One region of the Streptomyces sp. MNU89 genome, then DNA from elsewhere that is predicted to be linked to it. Evidence: riboswitches for the same ligand, from Rfam matches in the RefSeq annotation. Region 1 holds a riboswitch; each other region holds the start of a gene.

Region 1 (4,611 bases):
CCGCCGGCGGTTCGGCGGCTGGGTCGCGGAGGATCTCGGCGACCGCCTCGTCGAGGAAGTCGCGGGCCACCGGGAACTCCCGGGCGGCGATCTCCGCGAGATGCGCGGCCTTGCCGCGGTCGATGGCGAAGAGGCTCGTGAGCGGGAGGAAGAGGGCGATGCGCAGACAGGCGAGCGCATAGCGGTCGACGTCGAAGCCGCGGTGCCCGGCCGGGGCGACGAAGCCCGGATTGGCGACCACCTGGCGGCGGCCCTCGTCGATGTGCGCGGCGGCCTCGAAGTCGAGGAGGGCGACGGAGGATTCGTCCTCGGAGACCATGATGTTGAACAGATGCAGGTCGTTGAAGACGACGCCGCGGGCGTGGACCGCCTCCACGGCCTCGGTCACCATGCCGTGCATCCGTATCGCCCAGTCCGTGTATCCGGCGAGCGCCTCCGGTGAGGGGTCGGCCTCGATGAGCGGGTGCCGGCGGGCGAAGAAGGTGTTGAGCGGCTTGCCCTCCAGGAACTCCATCACCATGAAGTGGTGGTCGCCGAGGACGAAGGAGTCGCGCACCTCCGGGGTGTACGGCAGCCCCGACAGGCGTTCGAGGGCGGCGCGTTCGCGCTCCAGCCTGCTCACGGCGTCGGCTCCGTCGGCCGCGAGACCCGCGTGGGGCCGGGCCTCCTTGAGGACGACCTTCTCGCCGGTGCGGGTGTCCGTCCCGGCGTAGACACCGCCGCCGTTGGAGAAGTGCAGGGCCTTCTCGATGCGGTACGGGATGCCGGTGGTGCGGGTGGCCGTGCGGGCCTCGATGTGCGGGGTGAGGCAGGCCGGGGGCTCCACCCAGCCGGGTATGTGGAAGGCCGGGTCCCGGCGGTCGGGTACGAGCTTCCCCTCGGCGTTCTCCACGGCGGGGCGCAGGACGCCCTGCTCGTCGTAGCAGTGCCGTTCGGTGAAGCTGCCGTAGCGCACGTGGACCGGGCCGGCGCCCCAGCGCAGATCGCTGAGGATGTACGGGCCGGGCTCTCCGTCGAGGAGTTCGCCGAGCTCGCGGGCGATGGTCCCGAACTGCTCGTCGTTCTCCGGGTAGACGGTGATGAACTTGCCGCTGCCGCCCCGGTCCGCGTACTTGGCGTTGCGGGTGCGGAGGAGGTGCCGGCCCGGGATGAACTTGAAGGCCACCGACCGCGGCACGCAGTAGTCCCAGACCTGGGTGAGGATCTTCTCGGCGTTGTCGAGCGTGGCCGAGACGTGGATCTTCCAGCCCTGGGCGGGCAGCGAGGTGTCGAGCGGGCGGAAGGCGAGCCAGTCGCCGTTGCTGTGCCGCTGCCATCCCTCGGGAGCCTCGCGGCGGGCGTGCTCGTAGAGGGCGCCGGGCGCTCCGGGGGTGTCCTCGGTGCCGGCGGAGAGCCGGTGCGGGGCGTCGTAGAACGTGCGGTCCGCGTCGCAGTACACGGCGTACCCCAGGTCCATGACGCTCCTTCGTCCCGTCCGGTGGTGCGGGCCTCTCGGTGTGATTCGAGCTTGTCACCGGCGGGCGCCGGCGGAACAGTCACAGCTGTCACGACCCTGATGTGCGGAACGCACGAGTAAGTTACGGCAGTTCGAATGCCGCCGAACGGCCTCCTCTCGGCCCTCCACACGGCCTCTGACCTGGGTCAAACCGGTCATGCGCCCGGGGTGGCGCCCGCCCCGGACAGCCGCTTCCCCCCGTCCGGCACTCCCTTCCGGAGCGCTCCGCGCCCCTGCGGACGGGCCCGCCGCGGCCCGCCGGGACGCACGCCGCGACGCGGACCGGGAGACGGGCCGAGAGGCGTGCCGGGAGGCGGCCGGCGGGCTGGGCCGGACACCCGTTCGATGATCTTCTACCGGCCGGTTAGGGTGTCTTCCGACAACTTCATCCGTGCCCTGACAGGGGAAGACCGGTGCGAATCCGGCGCTGACCCGCAACCGTGAGTACACCCCGCGCCCCGCGCGGCCGTACGAGCCGGAGCACCTGTCCGGGCGCGAACAGGCTCCCGTCCGCCGGTGCGGCGCCCTCCGCGGCGCCCGGCCGCGGACGGCACCGTCGAGGTCTACGGAAGACGAGCCCGGTGTGCCCTCCGCGTGCGGTCCGCGCGGCCGGGGTCGGCCGTGCCCGGCTGCCCCCCGCCACGAGAACCGCCAACGGAAGGCACCGAAACCATGAACGTACGCCGCACCGCCGCGGCCCTGGCCGCGTCCGCCGTGCTGGGTGCGCTCGCCGCACCCGCCGCCTCGGCCGACACCGCCGCGCCGTCCTCCTCCCCCGCCCCGAAGCCGCCGTCCGGGCTGCACGGCACCAAGGACCCGTCCTACGACGGGGTGTGGCGGCAGTCCATAGCCCTGCTCGCCCAGGACACCGCGGGCGTCACCCCGGCCGCCCAAGCCGTGGACTGGCTCACCGGGCAGCAGTGCGCCTCCGGCGCGTTCGCCGCCTACCGCGCGGACGCCGGCGCCGAGTGCGACGCCAAGACGCCGGTGGACAGCAACGCCACCGCCGTCGCCGTCCAGGCGCTGGCGGCCCTCGGCGGGCACACCGGCGAGGTCCGCAAGGCCGTCGGCTGGCTGAAGTCCGTGCAGAACGAGGACGGCGGCTGGGGCTACCTCCCGGGAACCCCCAGCGACACCAACTCCACCTCGGTGGTCGTCGGCGCGCTGGCCGCGGCGGGCGAGAAGCCGGGAGCCACCCGGGCGGGCGGCAAGTCCCCGTACGACGCGCTCGCGGAGCTGCAGCTCGGCTGCGACGCCGACGCCGGTGACCGCGGCGCCTACGCCTTCCAGCCCGACAAGAAGGGCCGCCTCCTGGCCAACGCCGACGCCACGGTGGCCGGTGTCCTCGCCGGCCACGGCGAGGGCCTGGCCGTCAGCCCGGCCGCCGGGGACGGCGGCGAGGGCGGCGGCGCGCCCGAGCCGCTGGAGTGCGGCTCCGGCGCGGACGCCGGCCGCACGCCGGAGGAGGCCGCGTCCGGCGCCGCCGCGTACCTCACCGGGCTGCTGGAGAAGGACGGGCACCTCACCTCGCTCGCGCCCGGTGCCGACGAGCCGGTGCCGGACCACTCCAACACCGCCGAGGCCGTGATCGCCCTGGCGGCGGCCGGCCGGCCGGAGGCTGCCGAGGCGCCGCTGGCCTGGCTGGAGAAGAACTCCGCCGAGTGGGCCGCGGACAACCCGGCCGGTCTGGGCACCCTGGTCCTCGCCGCGCACGCCGCGGGCGGCGACCCGCGCTCCTTCGGCGGCACGGACCTGGTGAAGGAGCTCAACGCCACCGGGCCGGAGCCGGAGTCGGTGCCGGCGGCCGGCGCGGACGCCGGCGAGGAGGGCGAGAAGTCCGGGTCCGGCGACGTCTCCCTCCTCTGGTGGATCCTGGGCGCGGGCGTGCTCGCGGGCCTCGTCGCCGGCGCCGTCCTGATGCTCACCGCCGGCCGGAGGAAGCGGTCGTGAGCGGGCGGCCACGGCGGACCACCGGGCTCCGGGCGCCGGACGGCACGGACCGGTACGGCACCCGGCCGCGCCGGACGCGGCCGCTCGGCGCGGAGACGGACCGAGCGGAGCAGCCGCACGGTGGCGGCCCGGGTGGCACGCGGCGGGGCGGCGGCCGGCACGGCACGGCGCCGCGCGGCGGCGGCCGTCCCCGGGCCGGCGCCCGCCGGCGTCCGGCCGCGCGCCCCGGGGTGCGCGGGCCGGCCGTGCTGCTGCTCGTGGCCGCCGTCACCGCGCTCGGCGCGGGGCCGGCACAGGCCGAGGGGTACCGCTACTGGTCCTTCTGGCAGCGGGACGGCGGCAGTTGGAGCTACGCCACCGAGGGGCCGGCGACGGCCAGGCCCGCCGACGGCGATGTCGAGGGCTTCCGCTTCTCGGTGAGCGTCAACACCCAGGACGCCGCGAAACCGCGCGGCACCGCCGGCTTCGACGAGATCTGCGCGGGCATCCCCGCCGAGGACGGCCGCAAGCGGGTCGCGCTCCTGCTGGACTTCGGTACCGCCGAGGACGCGCCGGACGGCGAACGGCCCCCGGAACCTCGCACGGAGTGCGCGTCCGTGCCGGAGGACGCGACCAGCGGTGAGGCCCTGGCCGCCGTCGCGAAGCCGCTCCGCTACAACACCTCCGCGCTGCTGTGCGCGATCGCGGGCTACCCGGAGCGCGGCTGCGGCGAACAGGTGTCCGGGGACGCGGGTGCCGCGGACGGCGGCGCGGACCCGTCCGGCGGAAGCGGTTCCGACGGCTCGGATGACGGCCGCTCCGGTGACGACCGTGCCGGTGAGCCGGCCGGCGGGGACGGCGGCGGCTCGTCGACCGGTCTCTACGCGGGTGCCGCCGCAGTCGCCGTCCTCGCCGCGGGCGCCGCCTGGCAGGCCCGCCGACGCCGCGGATGAGCACCGGCGCCCCCGGGACGCCCCGTCCCGGCCCTCTCGACAGCGCCCGGCCCGCGGCGGGCCGCGGTGCCGCTCCCCGCGCCCGCGACGGCCGCCGTACCCCGGTCCCGGCGGCCGGAGCGGGGCACGAACGGCGCGGTCCGGCGGCCGGGCGCGGAGGAGACGGGCGCGGGTCCGTCCGCGGTGGCGCGGCTCCGCGGGCGTCTCGCGTCCCGTGCGCCCGAGGCCTCGCGC
Region 2 (4,611 bases), 3.0 Mb from region 1:
CTCCACGCGTAGGCGTACATCGAGCTGAGCTTGCCGATGGTCGGCGAGGCCATGAAGAGGTTGAGCGACTGGCTCTGGTCCAGATACGGCGTGCGGGCCGCGGCCATGTCGATCAGCGCCCGCTGCGGCAGTTCCCAGGCGGTGCGGTAGCGGTCCCGCAGCCCGGCCGGGAGCCAGTCCAGCGCCTGGACGGAGCCGTTGCCGTCGCGCAGCGCCTCGCGGGTCCGCGCGTCCCAGCGGCCGAGCTCCTTGAGCTCCTCCACCAGATAGGTGTTGACCTGCAGGAACTCACCCGAGAGGGTCTCGCGCTTGAAGAGGTTCGACACCTGAGGCTCGACGCACTCGTACACCCCGGCGATGGAGGCGATCGTCGCGGTCGGGGCGATGGCGAGCAGCAGGGAGTTGCGCAGCCCCGTGGTGGCGATCCGGGCCCGCAGCGCCTCCCACCGCTCCGGCCACCGGGGCCGGACGCCGTAGTGGTCGGGGTGGAGCACGCCGCGCGAGGCGCGGGTGGAGGACCAGGCCGGGTGCGGACCGTGCCGTCCGGCGAGATCGCAGGAGGTCTCGTAGGCCGCGAGCATGATCCGCTCGGAGATCTCGGTGGAGAGCCGGGCCGCCGCGGGGGAGTCGAACGGCAGCCGCAGCCGGAAGAAGACGTCCTGCAGCCCCATCACCCCGAGTCCGACCGGGCGCCAGCGCCGGTTGGAGGCGGCGGCCTGCGGGGTGGGGTAGAAGTTGATGTCCACGACCCGGTCGAGGAAGGCCACGGCGGTGCGGACGGTGGCGTCCAGCCGCTCCCAGTCCATCGCCTCCGCCACCGCGGCCTCACCGGTACCGGCGTCCGCCGCGACATGGGCCGCGAGGTTGACCGACCCGAGATTGCAGACGGCGGTCTCCCCGTCGTCCGTGACCTCCAGGATCTCGGTGCAGAGATTCGAGGAGTGGACGACCTTGCCGGGCTCGGCGGTCTGGTTCGCGGTCCGGTTGGCGGCGTCCTTGAACGTCATCCAGCCGTTGCCGGTCTGCGCGAGCGTGCGCATCATCCGGGCGTACAACTGCCGTGCGGGCAGCCGCCGGACGGCGAGCCCGGCCTCCTCGGCCCGGCGGTAGGCCGCGTCGAACTCGGCGCCCCACAGGTCCGGCAGCGCGGGCACGTCGGAGGGGGAGAAGAGCGACCACTCGGCGTCGGCCTCCACCCGGCGCATGAACTCGTCCGGGATCCAGTTGGCCAGATTGAGATTGTGCGTGCGGCGGGCCTCCTCGCCGGTGTTGTCCCGCAGCTCCAGGAACTCCTCGATGTCGGCGTGCCAGGGCTCCAGGTAGACGCAGGCCGCTCCCTTCCGCCGGCCGCCCTGGTTGACGGCGGCGACGGAGGAGTCGAGCGTGCGCAGGAAGGGGACGATCCCGCCGGAGTGGCCGTTGGTGCCGCGGATCAGGGCGCCCCGGGAGCGGATCCGGCTGAACGGCAGGCCGATGCCGCCCGCGTGCTTGGAGAGCCGGGCGACCTGGTGGTAGCGCTCGTAGAGGGAGTCCAGCTCGTCGAGCGGGGAGTCCAGCAGATAGCAGGAGGACATCTGCGGGTGCCGGGTGCCGGAGTTGAAGAGGGTGGGGGAGCTGGGGAGGTAGTCCAGGCGGCTCATCAGCCGGTGGAGCGAGGCGACCTCGTCCACGGCCGCGGGCGAGTCGTCCGCGGCCAGCCCGCAGGCAACCCGGAGCAGGAAGTACTGCGGGGTCTCGATGACCTGCCGGCTCACCGGATGGCGCAGCAGGTAGCGGCTGTGCAGGGTCCGCAGCCCGAAGTAGCCGAAGCGGTCGTCGGCGCCGTCGGCGAGCGACATCTCCACCAGGGTGTTCAGCCGCGCCGCGTGCTCGCGTACGAAGGCGGCGGTGCGGTCGGCGATCAGGCCTTCCCGGTGGCCGGCCGCGATCGAGTCCGGGAAGGAGACCGCGCCCTGGCCGGCCGCCTCGTCCGCGATGGCACGGCTGAGGAGCCGGGCCGCCAGTCGCGAGTACACCGGGTCCTCGGAGATCAGCCCGGCCGCGGCCTCCGTCGCGAGCTCGCGCAACGCGGCCTCGTCCGCGCCGGGTTCGCGGCCGCGCAGCACGGCGGCGGCCACCCGGCCCGGGTCGGCGGCGGGCAGATCGGCCGTCAGCCCGGTGAGGAGGCGCAGCAGCGCGGTACCGGGGGCGTCCCGGCCGGCGGTCGCTGTGCCGCCGCTGTCGGCTGATGCGGGATCGGCGGGCGCGATGGTCACGGAGAACTCTCCCTCGCTCGGCAGGGCCGCGGTGACGGAGCGCGGGGCGCGTGCGGTCCCCGTGCGCCCGGAGGGGGCAGGAGACAGCGCGACGTCCACCGGCCCAATCCCCGGAGCCCGGACGGAATCGACGCCGGCTCGGTCGAGCCGGACGTGGCCGACGGCAGGCGCTCGGACTCGAAGGCAGGCGAAAGCCGCCTTCACACCGTTGCGGGACAGTTCAGGATTCGCACCGGATTCCCCTGGCGCGTCAGCGAGCATGAGCATACATCTTGTGTCGCTTTCCGCGAGCGGCACTAGATGTTGTGTATCCCGGCGCACGGGGGCGCTTTGCAGGGGAACACGTCCGAGGCCGCCCCCGGAGCGCGCGGTGAGCGGGAACCGGGCCGCCGGGAAGGGCGGGTGTTCCCATTCGGGATCCCGGAAAAGTCCTCCGCGCACCGGAGCGGCGTGCGGCCGGCAGCCCGGGGCGCACCCCGGCGCGCCCGGGCACGCCGATGGCCCCGGCGCGGGGCCGGGGCCATCGGGCGGTTCGGGCGGTTCGGCCGGAGCGGGGGCGTCAGCAGCAGCGGAAGCCCTCGCGGGGGTCGGCCTCACGGCCGTCCACGCGCTGCTTCTCGAACTCGCGGCGGCTCAACACCTTTGCGTCCGGATCACACTTCCGTGCGTGGGCGACGTACCGGTCGTAGGTGGCCTCCCCGGTCGCCTCCCGCCAGAGGAAGCGGATCCTGGCGGCCTTCTCCCTCAGCGCGGGGCTCACGAGGAACTCCCCGTGCCGGTGCTCTCCTTGCCGTCCGCGCCGGCACCGGCCGCGACGAGTTCGGCCTTCTCCTCCTTGGTGAGCCACAGGGCGGCCGGGGCCACGAGCTTCGACTCCACGTAGGGCACCTCCTCCAGTTTGGCCTGCGCGGGATTGCGGATCGCCTTGACGCATACCCGCCCGGCGTCGACGAGCACCACGACGACCAGCAGGAGGAAGAGGACGGAGAGGACGCCGTCCACCGTCGCGTTGGTGACGACGGTGTGCATGTCGCCCATGTCCTTGGCGGGCGGCAGCACCTTGCCGTCCTCGATGGCCTCCTGGTATATGGAGCGCTGTGTGAAGAAGCCGATCTTCGGGTCACCCGAGAAGATCTTCTGCCAGCTCGCCGTGAAGGTCACCACGACGTCCCAGGCCAGCGGGATACCGGTGACCCAGGCCCACTTGAGCCGTCCGGACTTGATGAGCAGCGTGGTGGCGACGGCCAGCGCGACGGCCGCCAGCAGCTGGTTGGCGATACCGAACAGCGGGAAGAGCTGGTAGATGCCGCCCAGCGGGTCGTGGACGCCGACCCAGAGGAAGTAGCCCCAGAGGCCGACGACGACCGCGCTCGCGATCCAGGCACCCGGCTTCCAGCTGACGTCCCGGAAGGGCTTGTAGACGTTGCCGAGCATGTCCTGGAGCATGAACCGGCCGACGCGGGTACCGGCGTCCACCGTGGTGAGGATGAACAGCGCCTCGAACATGATGGCGAAGTGGTACCAGAAGGCCTTCATCCCGGCGCCGCCGAAGACCGAGGAGAAGATCTCCGCCATACCGACGGCCAGTGTCGGGGCGCCGCCGGTCCGCGACAGCAGGGAGTCCTCCTCCACCGCCGCGGCGGCCGCGGCCAGATCACCGGGGGAGATGGTGTAGCCGAGGTTCGCGACCGCCTCGGAGGCGGACTGCACCGAGTCGCCGATCAGGCCGGCCGGTGAGTTCATCGCGAAGTAGAGGCCGGGGTCGATGATGGACGCGGCCACCAGGGCCATGATCGCCACGAAGGACTCCATCAGCATGGAGCCGTAGCCGATCATGCGGACCTGGGTCTCCTTCTGGATCATCTTCGGGGTGGTGCCCGAGGAGACCAGGGCGTGGAAGCCGGAGAGCGCGCCGCAGGCGATGGTGATGAAGACGAACGGGAAGAGCGAGCCGGCGAAGACCGGTCCGGCGCCCGAGCTCGCGAACTCGGTGACCGCGGGCATCTTCAGGGTCGGCAGGGCGAACGCCACCCCGAGGGCCAGCAGGACGATCGTGCCGATCTTCATGAAGGTGGACAGGTAGTCACGCGGGGCCAGCAGCATCCACACCGGCAGGACCGAGGCGAAGAAGCCGTAGACCACGAGCCAGATCACCAGGGTGCCGGGCTGCAGGGTGAAGGTCTCCGCCCACGAGGACTCGGCGACCCAGCTGCCGGAGATGATCGCGAGCAGCAGCAGCGCCACACCGATGACCGACACCTCGGTCACCCGGCCCGGGCGCAGCACCCGCAGGTAGAAGCCCATGAAGAAGGCGATCGGGATCGTCATCGCGATGGAGAAGGTGCCCCACGGCGAG
Region 3 (4,611 bases), 5.4 Mb from region 1:
CGGCGGCGGCGCCTGGGCCGCCGTGTGGGTGCTGATCGCGGGCAGCTCGGCCGCCGCGGCCGTCCTGGTGACGCTGCGTGCCGTGGCGGGGGAGCGGTGGGCGCGCCGGGCCGCGCCGTTCGCCGTGCTCGCCCCGGCGGCGGTGTGGGCGGGCGTCTCCGCGGACGCCTACTTCTCGGCCGTCGCCGCCTGGGGGATCGCCCTGCTCGCTCTGGCGTGCCGTCCGGCGGCACGCCGTCCGGCGGCCACCGCGCTGGCCGCAGGGCTGCTGCTCGGCCTCACCGTCCATCTCTCGTACGGGCTGGTGCTGATGGTGATCCCCGCGACCGCCGTCCTGCTGCACGGCCGGACCGTGCGCCCCCTGCTCCCCGCACTCGCCGGCGTGGCCGCCGTCACCGCCGCGTTCACCGCCGCCGGCTTCTGGTGGTACGAGGGCTACGACCTGCTGGTCACCCGCTACTACCAGGGGGTGGCCCGGATCCGCCCGTACAGCTACTGGTTCTTCGGCAACCTAGCCAACGCCGTGATCATCGCCGGGGCCGCTTCCGTCGCCGGGCTGCGCCGCGCCCTGGCCGGCACCGCCGAGACGGTCCGCCGGCTGCGGTCGGGGCGCTCGCTGGACGCCTGCGGTGTCGTGCTCCTCGCCCTCGCGGGCCTCTGCATGATCGCGGCGGCCGACCTCTCCGGGATGAGCAAGGCCGAGACGGAACGGATCTGGCTGCCCTTCGCCCTCTGGCTCCTCCCGGCCGCCGCCCTCCTCCCGGCCCGCCACCACCGCCGCTGGCTGCTGCTCCAAGCGGCGACAGCGCTCTTTCTCAACCACGTTCTGCTTACGGGTTGGTGACGAGACGTCGCCCGGGTGTTGACCGGTATCGCCCCCGAGGGGGACCTTGCCCCCTTTTTGGTTTCATGCCCGGTGCGAACGGAAAGCGACGCCTTGTCACATTCCTGGCAGAACAGGAGTTGCCCATGTTCCACACGCTCAGGTCCCGCTCCGCGGGACTCGCGGCCGGTGCCGCCGCCTCGGCCGTTCTGGTCGGCGGTTCGCTGCTCGGCGCGACATCCGTCCAGGCCGACTCGCAGAACCATCCGCACAAGCCGTACGGGGTCGTCAAGGCCGGGACGCTCAACGAGCGGCAGTACCCCAGCACCGACTCCTCGGTGGTGGGCCAGCTCCACCGGCATGACAAGGTCGGCATCAAGTGCAAGGTGCGCGCCCAGCTGATCCACGGCGACCCCATCTGGTACCACCTGCGGCACAAGGAAGCCTGGGTGAGCGGGAAGTACGTGCACGTTCACGGTTATGTGAAGTGGTGCAAGGACGTCGACCGTCACCACCACCCGCTGACCAACAGCAGGAAGGCCCGTATGGCGAAGGGGTGACCGCACCTCTTCACACCCGGGTGTGAGAAAGGGCCCGGTCCCGGCGGAGGCAGTCCGCCGGGACCGGGCCCGCCGCCGTTCCGCTGGCCGCCGCGGTGCCGCCCGCGGCTGTCCGCCGCCGGGTCCGCGGCCGTCAGCCGAGGCTCTCCGGCCGTTCCCCCTTGGGTCCGATGCCGCGCGTGGTCCGCGGGCCCCGGCTGCGCATGGACGGGTCCTTCTGGAGGGTCTTGTCCGCCGCCTTGGTGGCCTGCTGGTCGGGCACTCCGCTGTCCTCGGCCTCCTTGCGCAGCTTCGCCCGTTTCCGGTCGTACTTCTTGCTGCCGGGCTCCGGCATGGCCGTCACCTCCTCGGTAGTGCGGGCAGGGCCCGCCGACGCCGGACGGGTATCCGGGGCAAAGAGCGTGAAACGGGGCGGATCCCTCCGGCTGCCGCCCGTTCGAAGGGCGCCGGCGCCCCCGCTGCCCCGGCGCCCCGAACCTCGGAGCCGGGTGCCGCCGTGCTTCCGTGCGCCGTCCGGTGTGGGATGTACCGCAGGGTGATCGGCTTGTCCTCCTCACGCGCGGCGCACTACTGTCACAGGGCCTTGGTGCACGGGAAACCGGTGAAGAACCGGTGCGGCCCTCGCCACTGTGATCGGGAAGTCCGGTTCCACCCTCTGGGAGCCACTGGGATGCCGCGGAGCGCCGCGGCACCCGGGAAGGCGGAGTCCGGGCGGCATGACCCGTAAGCCAGGAGACCGGCCAGGGCGCGTCGTCCATCCACGAGGTGCTGGAGAGGTCCGCTTTCCCATGCATATAGCCGAGGGCTACCTGCCCCCCTGGCACGCGGTCGCCTGGAGCGCCGCCGCCGCCCCCTTCGTTCTCCACGGCGTACGGTCGCTGAGCCGCGAGGTGAGGAAGAATCCGGAGAACACCCTGCTGCTCGGTGCCTCCGGTGCCTTCACCTTCGTCCTGTCCGCGCTGAAGATCCCCTCCGTCACGGGAAGTTGCTCACACCCCACCGGCACCGGGCTCGGTGCCATCCTGTTCCGGCCGCCGGTCATGGCGGTGCTCGGCACCATCACCCTGCTCTTCCAGGCCCTGCTGCTGGCGCACGGCGGGCTCACCACCCTGGGCGCCAACGTCTTCTCCATGGCCGTGGTGGGCCCGTGGGCCGGGTACGCCGCCTACCGGCTGGTGAGGGGACTCGGCGCGCCGCTCGCCGCCGCCGTGTTCGCCGGTGCCTTCACCGCCGATCTGAGCACCTACTGCGTCACCAGTGTCCAGCTCGCTCTGGCGTTCCCGGACCCGGCCACCGGACTGCCCGGTGCCCTGGCCAAGTTCGGCTCCGTCTTCGCCGTCACCCAGATCCCCCTCGCCGTCAGCGAGGGCATCCTCACCGTGCTGGTGATCCGGCTGCTGAGCCAGGCCGACGGGACCATCCTGGCCCGGCTCGGCGTGCGGACGGCCGCCGGCGGCCGCCGGCCGGAGCGGTCCCAGGAGGCGGTGACCCGATGAGCCGGAACACCCGGACCAACCTGCTGCTGCTGGCCGTTGTCGCCGTCCTGGCCGCCCTCCCGCTCGTCCTGGGACTCGGCGACGGCATGGAGGAGCCCTTCACCGGCAGTGACGCGCAGGCCGAGACGGCGGTCGAGGAACTCCGGCCGGGCTACGAACCCTGGTTCGCCCCGCTCTACGAACCCCCGTCGGCGGAAGTGGAGTCGGCGCTCTTCGCCCTCCAGGCCGCGATCGGCGCCGGGGTGCTGGCCTACTGCCTCGGGCTGCGCCGAGGACGCCGGCAGGGGGAGGCACGGGCCGCCGCGAGAACGCCGGGAACGGCCGGTCCCGGCACGGCCGCGGCGGGCAAGGCCGAGACGGCGGGTACCGGGGACTCCGTGGGAGGTGCGGCCCCTGACGCGAGGGCGGCCGCGGAGGCGCCACCGGCCGGCGGGGCCCCGGACGTTGCCGGGGACACCCCGGCGCCCGCGTCCGGCGAACGGGGTGGCGGGGGGCCGTCCGGTCCCGGCGGCCGCCCGGCCGCGTAGTCCCGCGTGCTGCCCATCGACGCGGCGGCGCACAGCAGTTGCTGGCGCCGCCGCCACCCCCTGGACAAGGCGGTCCTCGCCCTCGGCCTGACCGTCCTGGCGGTGAGCCTGCCGCCCTGGCCGGGCGCGCCGCTCATCGCCGCCGCCGCGCTCACCGCACTGCTCGGCCCGGCCCGGGTGCCGCCGCGCCGGCTCTGGCGGGCGTACCGGGTGCCGCTCGGCTTCTGCGTCACCGGCGCGCTGCCGCTCCTCGTCCAACTGGGCGGGGAGCGCGGCCTGCTGTCCCTCGCACCGGACGGCCCCGCGCAGGCCGGGCAGCTGCTGCTGCGCACCTCGGCCGCCTCGCTGGGCGTCCTGCTGTTCGCCTTCACCACACCGCTGTCGGATCTGCTGCCGCGTCTCACCCGGGCCGGCGTGCCCCCCGCCGTGACCGACGTCGCGCTGGTGACCTACCGCATCACCTTCCTGTTGCTGGACACCCTCGCGCAGGTGCGGCAGGCCCAGGCAGCGCGCCTCGGCCACACCACGCGCGCCGCCGCCTGGCGCTCGCTGGCCGGGCAGGGGGCGACGGTCTTCCTGCGCGCCTTCTCGCGCGCCGCGCGGATGCAGGACGGACTCGCGGGCCGCGGCTACGACGGGACGCTCCGTGTCCTCGTCACCGGTGCCCCCGTGTCCCGGCGCTTCGTCACCGGCTCCGTCCTGCTGCTCGCCGCGCTGGCGGCGGCCACCCTCGTCCTCGAAAGGCAGCTGTTTTGACGTCCTCCCCTCCCCGCAGGAAGGGGATTCCTGGCTCAGGCCGCCTCCGGGAGCGGCGCTCCCGCAGGTCTTGTGCCCTCGGCACCAGCCGGGTTGAGACCAGCCCGGACGAGCATCACGCGGGCGGAGTTCTTGTCCCTGGGGGACACGGCTCCGCACGTGGTGCAGGTGTAGGTGCGTTCCGAACGGGGCAGTGCGTGCTTGGTTCTCGCTCCGCACGACGCGCAGTCCATGGTGGTGTGCGCGGGGTGCACGAGGCGGATGTCGCGCCCGTGCTTGCGGCCCATCTCGATCAGGGCCGTCTTGGTGGCGCCGACCGCGGCGTCCGCCGCCTTGCGGGCCATGGTGGTCTTGGCGAGGAACTTCGGCCGGAAGTCCTCAACTGCGATGGCATCGTGGTCGGTCACCACGCGCTTGGCCCACTTGCGGGCGGTGTCCTGCCGCTGCCG

Evidence for each region. A riboswitch is a leader RNA that binds a small molecule or an ion and turns the genes downstream of it on or off. The one in region 1 is predicted to bind cobalamin.
Region 2: another riboswitch for cobalamin. It lies ahead of E4N63_RS10540 (ribonucleoside-diphosphate reductase subunit alpha); the one in region 1 lies ahead of E4N63_RS23605 (prenyltransferase/squalene oxidase repeat-containing protein).
Region 3: another riboswitch for cobalamin. It lies ahead of E4N63_RS00825 (energy-coupling factor ABC transporter permease); the one in region 1 lies ahead of E4N63_RS23605 (prenyltransferase/squalene oxidase repeat-containing protein).

The regions. Positions count from the first base shown of each region.
Region 1 is NZ_JAJKLL010000001.1:5,528,051-5,532,661, reverse strand. It holds gene lanKC (class III lanthionine synthetase LanKC) at 1-1,456, opposite strand, end outside; cobalamin riboswitch at 1,841-2,002, shown strand; gene E4N63_RS23605 (prenyltransferase/squalene oxidase repeat-containing protein) at 2,168-3,445, shown strand; gene E4N63_RS23600 (SCO2322 family protein) at 3,691-4,377, shown strand; partial or broken gene E4N63_RS23595 (energy-coupling factor transporter transmembrane protein EcfT) at 4,561-4,611, shown strand, end outside.
Region 2 is NZ_JAJKLL010000001.1:2,492,034-2,496,644, reverse strand. It holds gene E4N63_RS10540 (ribonucleoside-diphosphate reductase subunit alpha) at 1-2,255, opposite strand, end outside; cobalamin riboswitch at 2,400-2,532, opposite strand; gene E4N63_RS10535 (YbdD/YjiX family protein) at 2,815-3,015, opposite strand; gene E4N63_RS10530 (carbon starvation CstA family protein) at 3,012-4,611, opposite strand, start outside.
Region 3 is NZ_JAJKLL010000001.1:173,085-177,695, reverse strand. It holds gene E4N63_RS00840 (hypothetical protein) at 1-844, shown strand, start outside; gene E4N63_RS00835 (SH3 domain-containing protein) at 970-1,383, shown strand; gene E4N63_RS00830 (hypothetical protein) at 1,517-1,717, opposite strand; cobalamin riboswitch at 1,951-2,143, shown strand; gene E4N63_RS00825 (energy-coupling factor ABC transporter permease) at 2,172-2,879, shown strand; gene E4N63_RS00820 (energy-coupling factor ABC transporter substrate-binding protein) at 2,876-3,406, shown strand; gene cbiQ (cobalt ECF transporter T component CbiQ) at 3,413-4,162, shown strand; gene E4N63_RS00810 (transposase) at 4,198-4,611, opposite strand, start outside.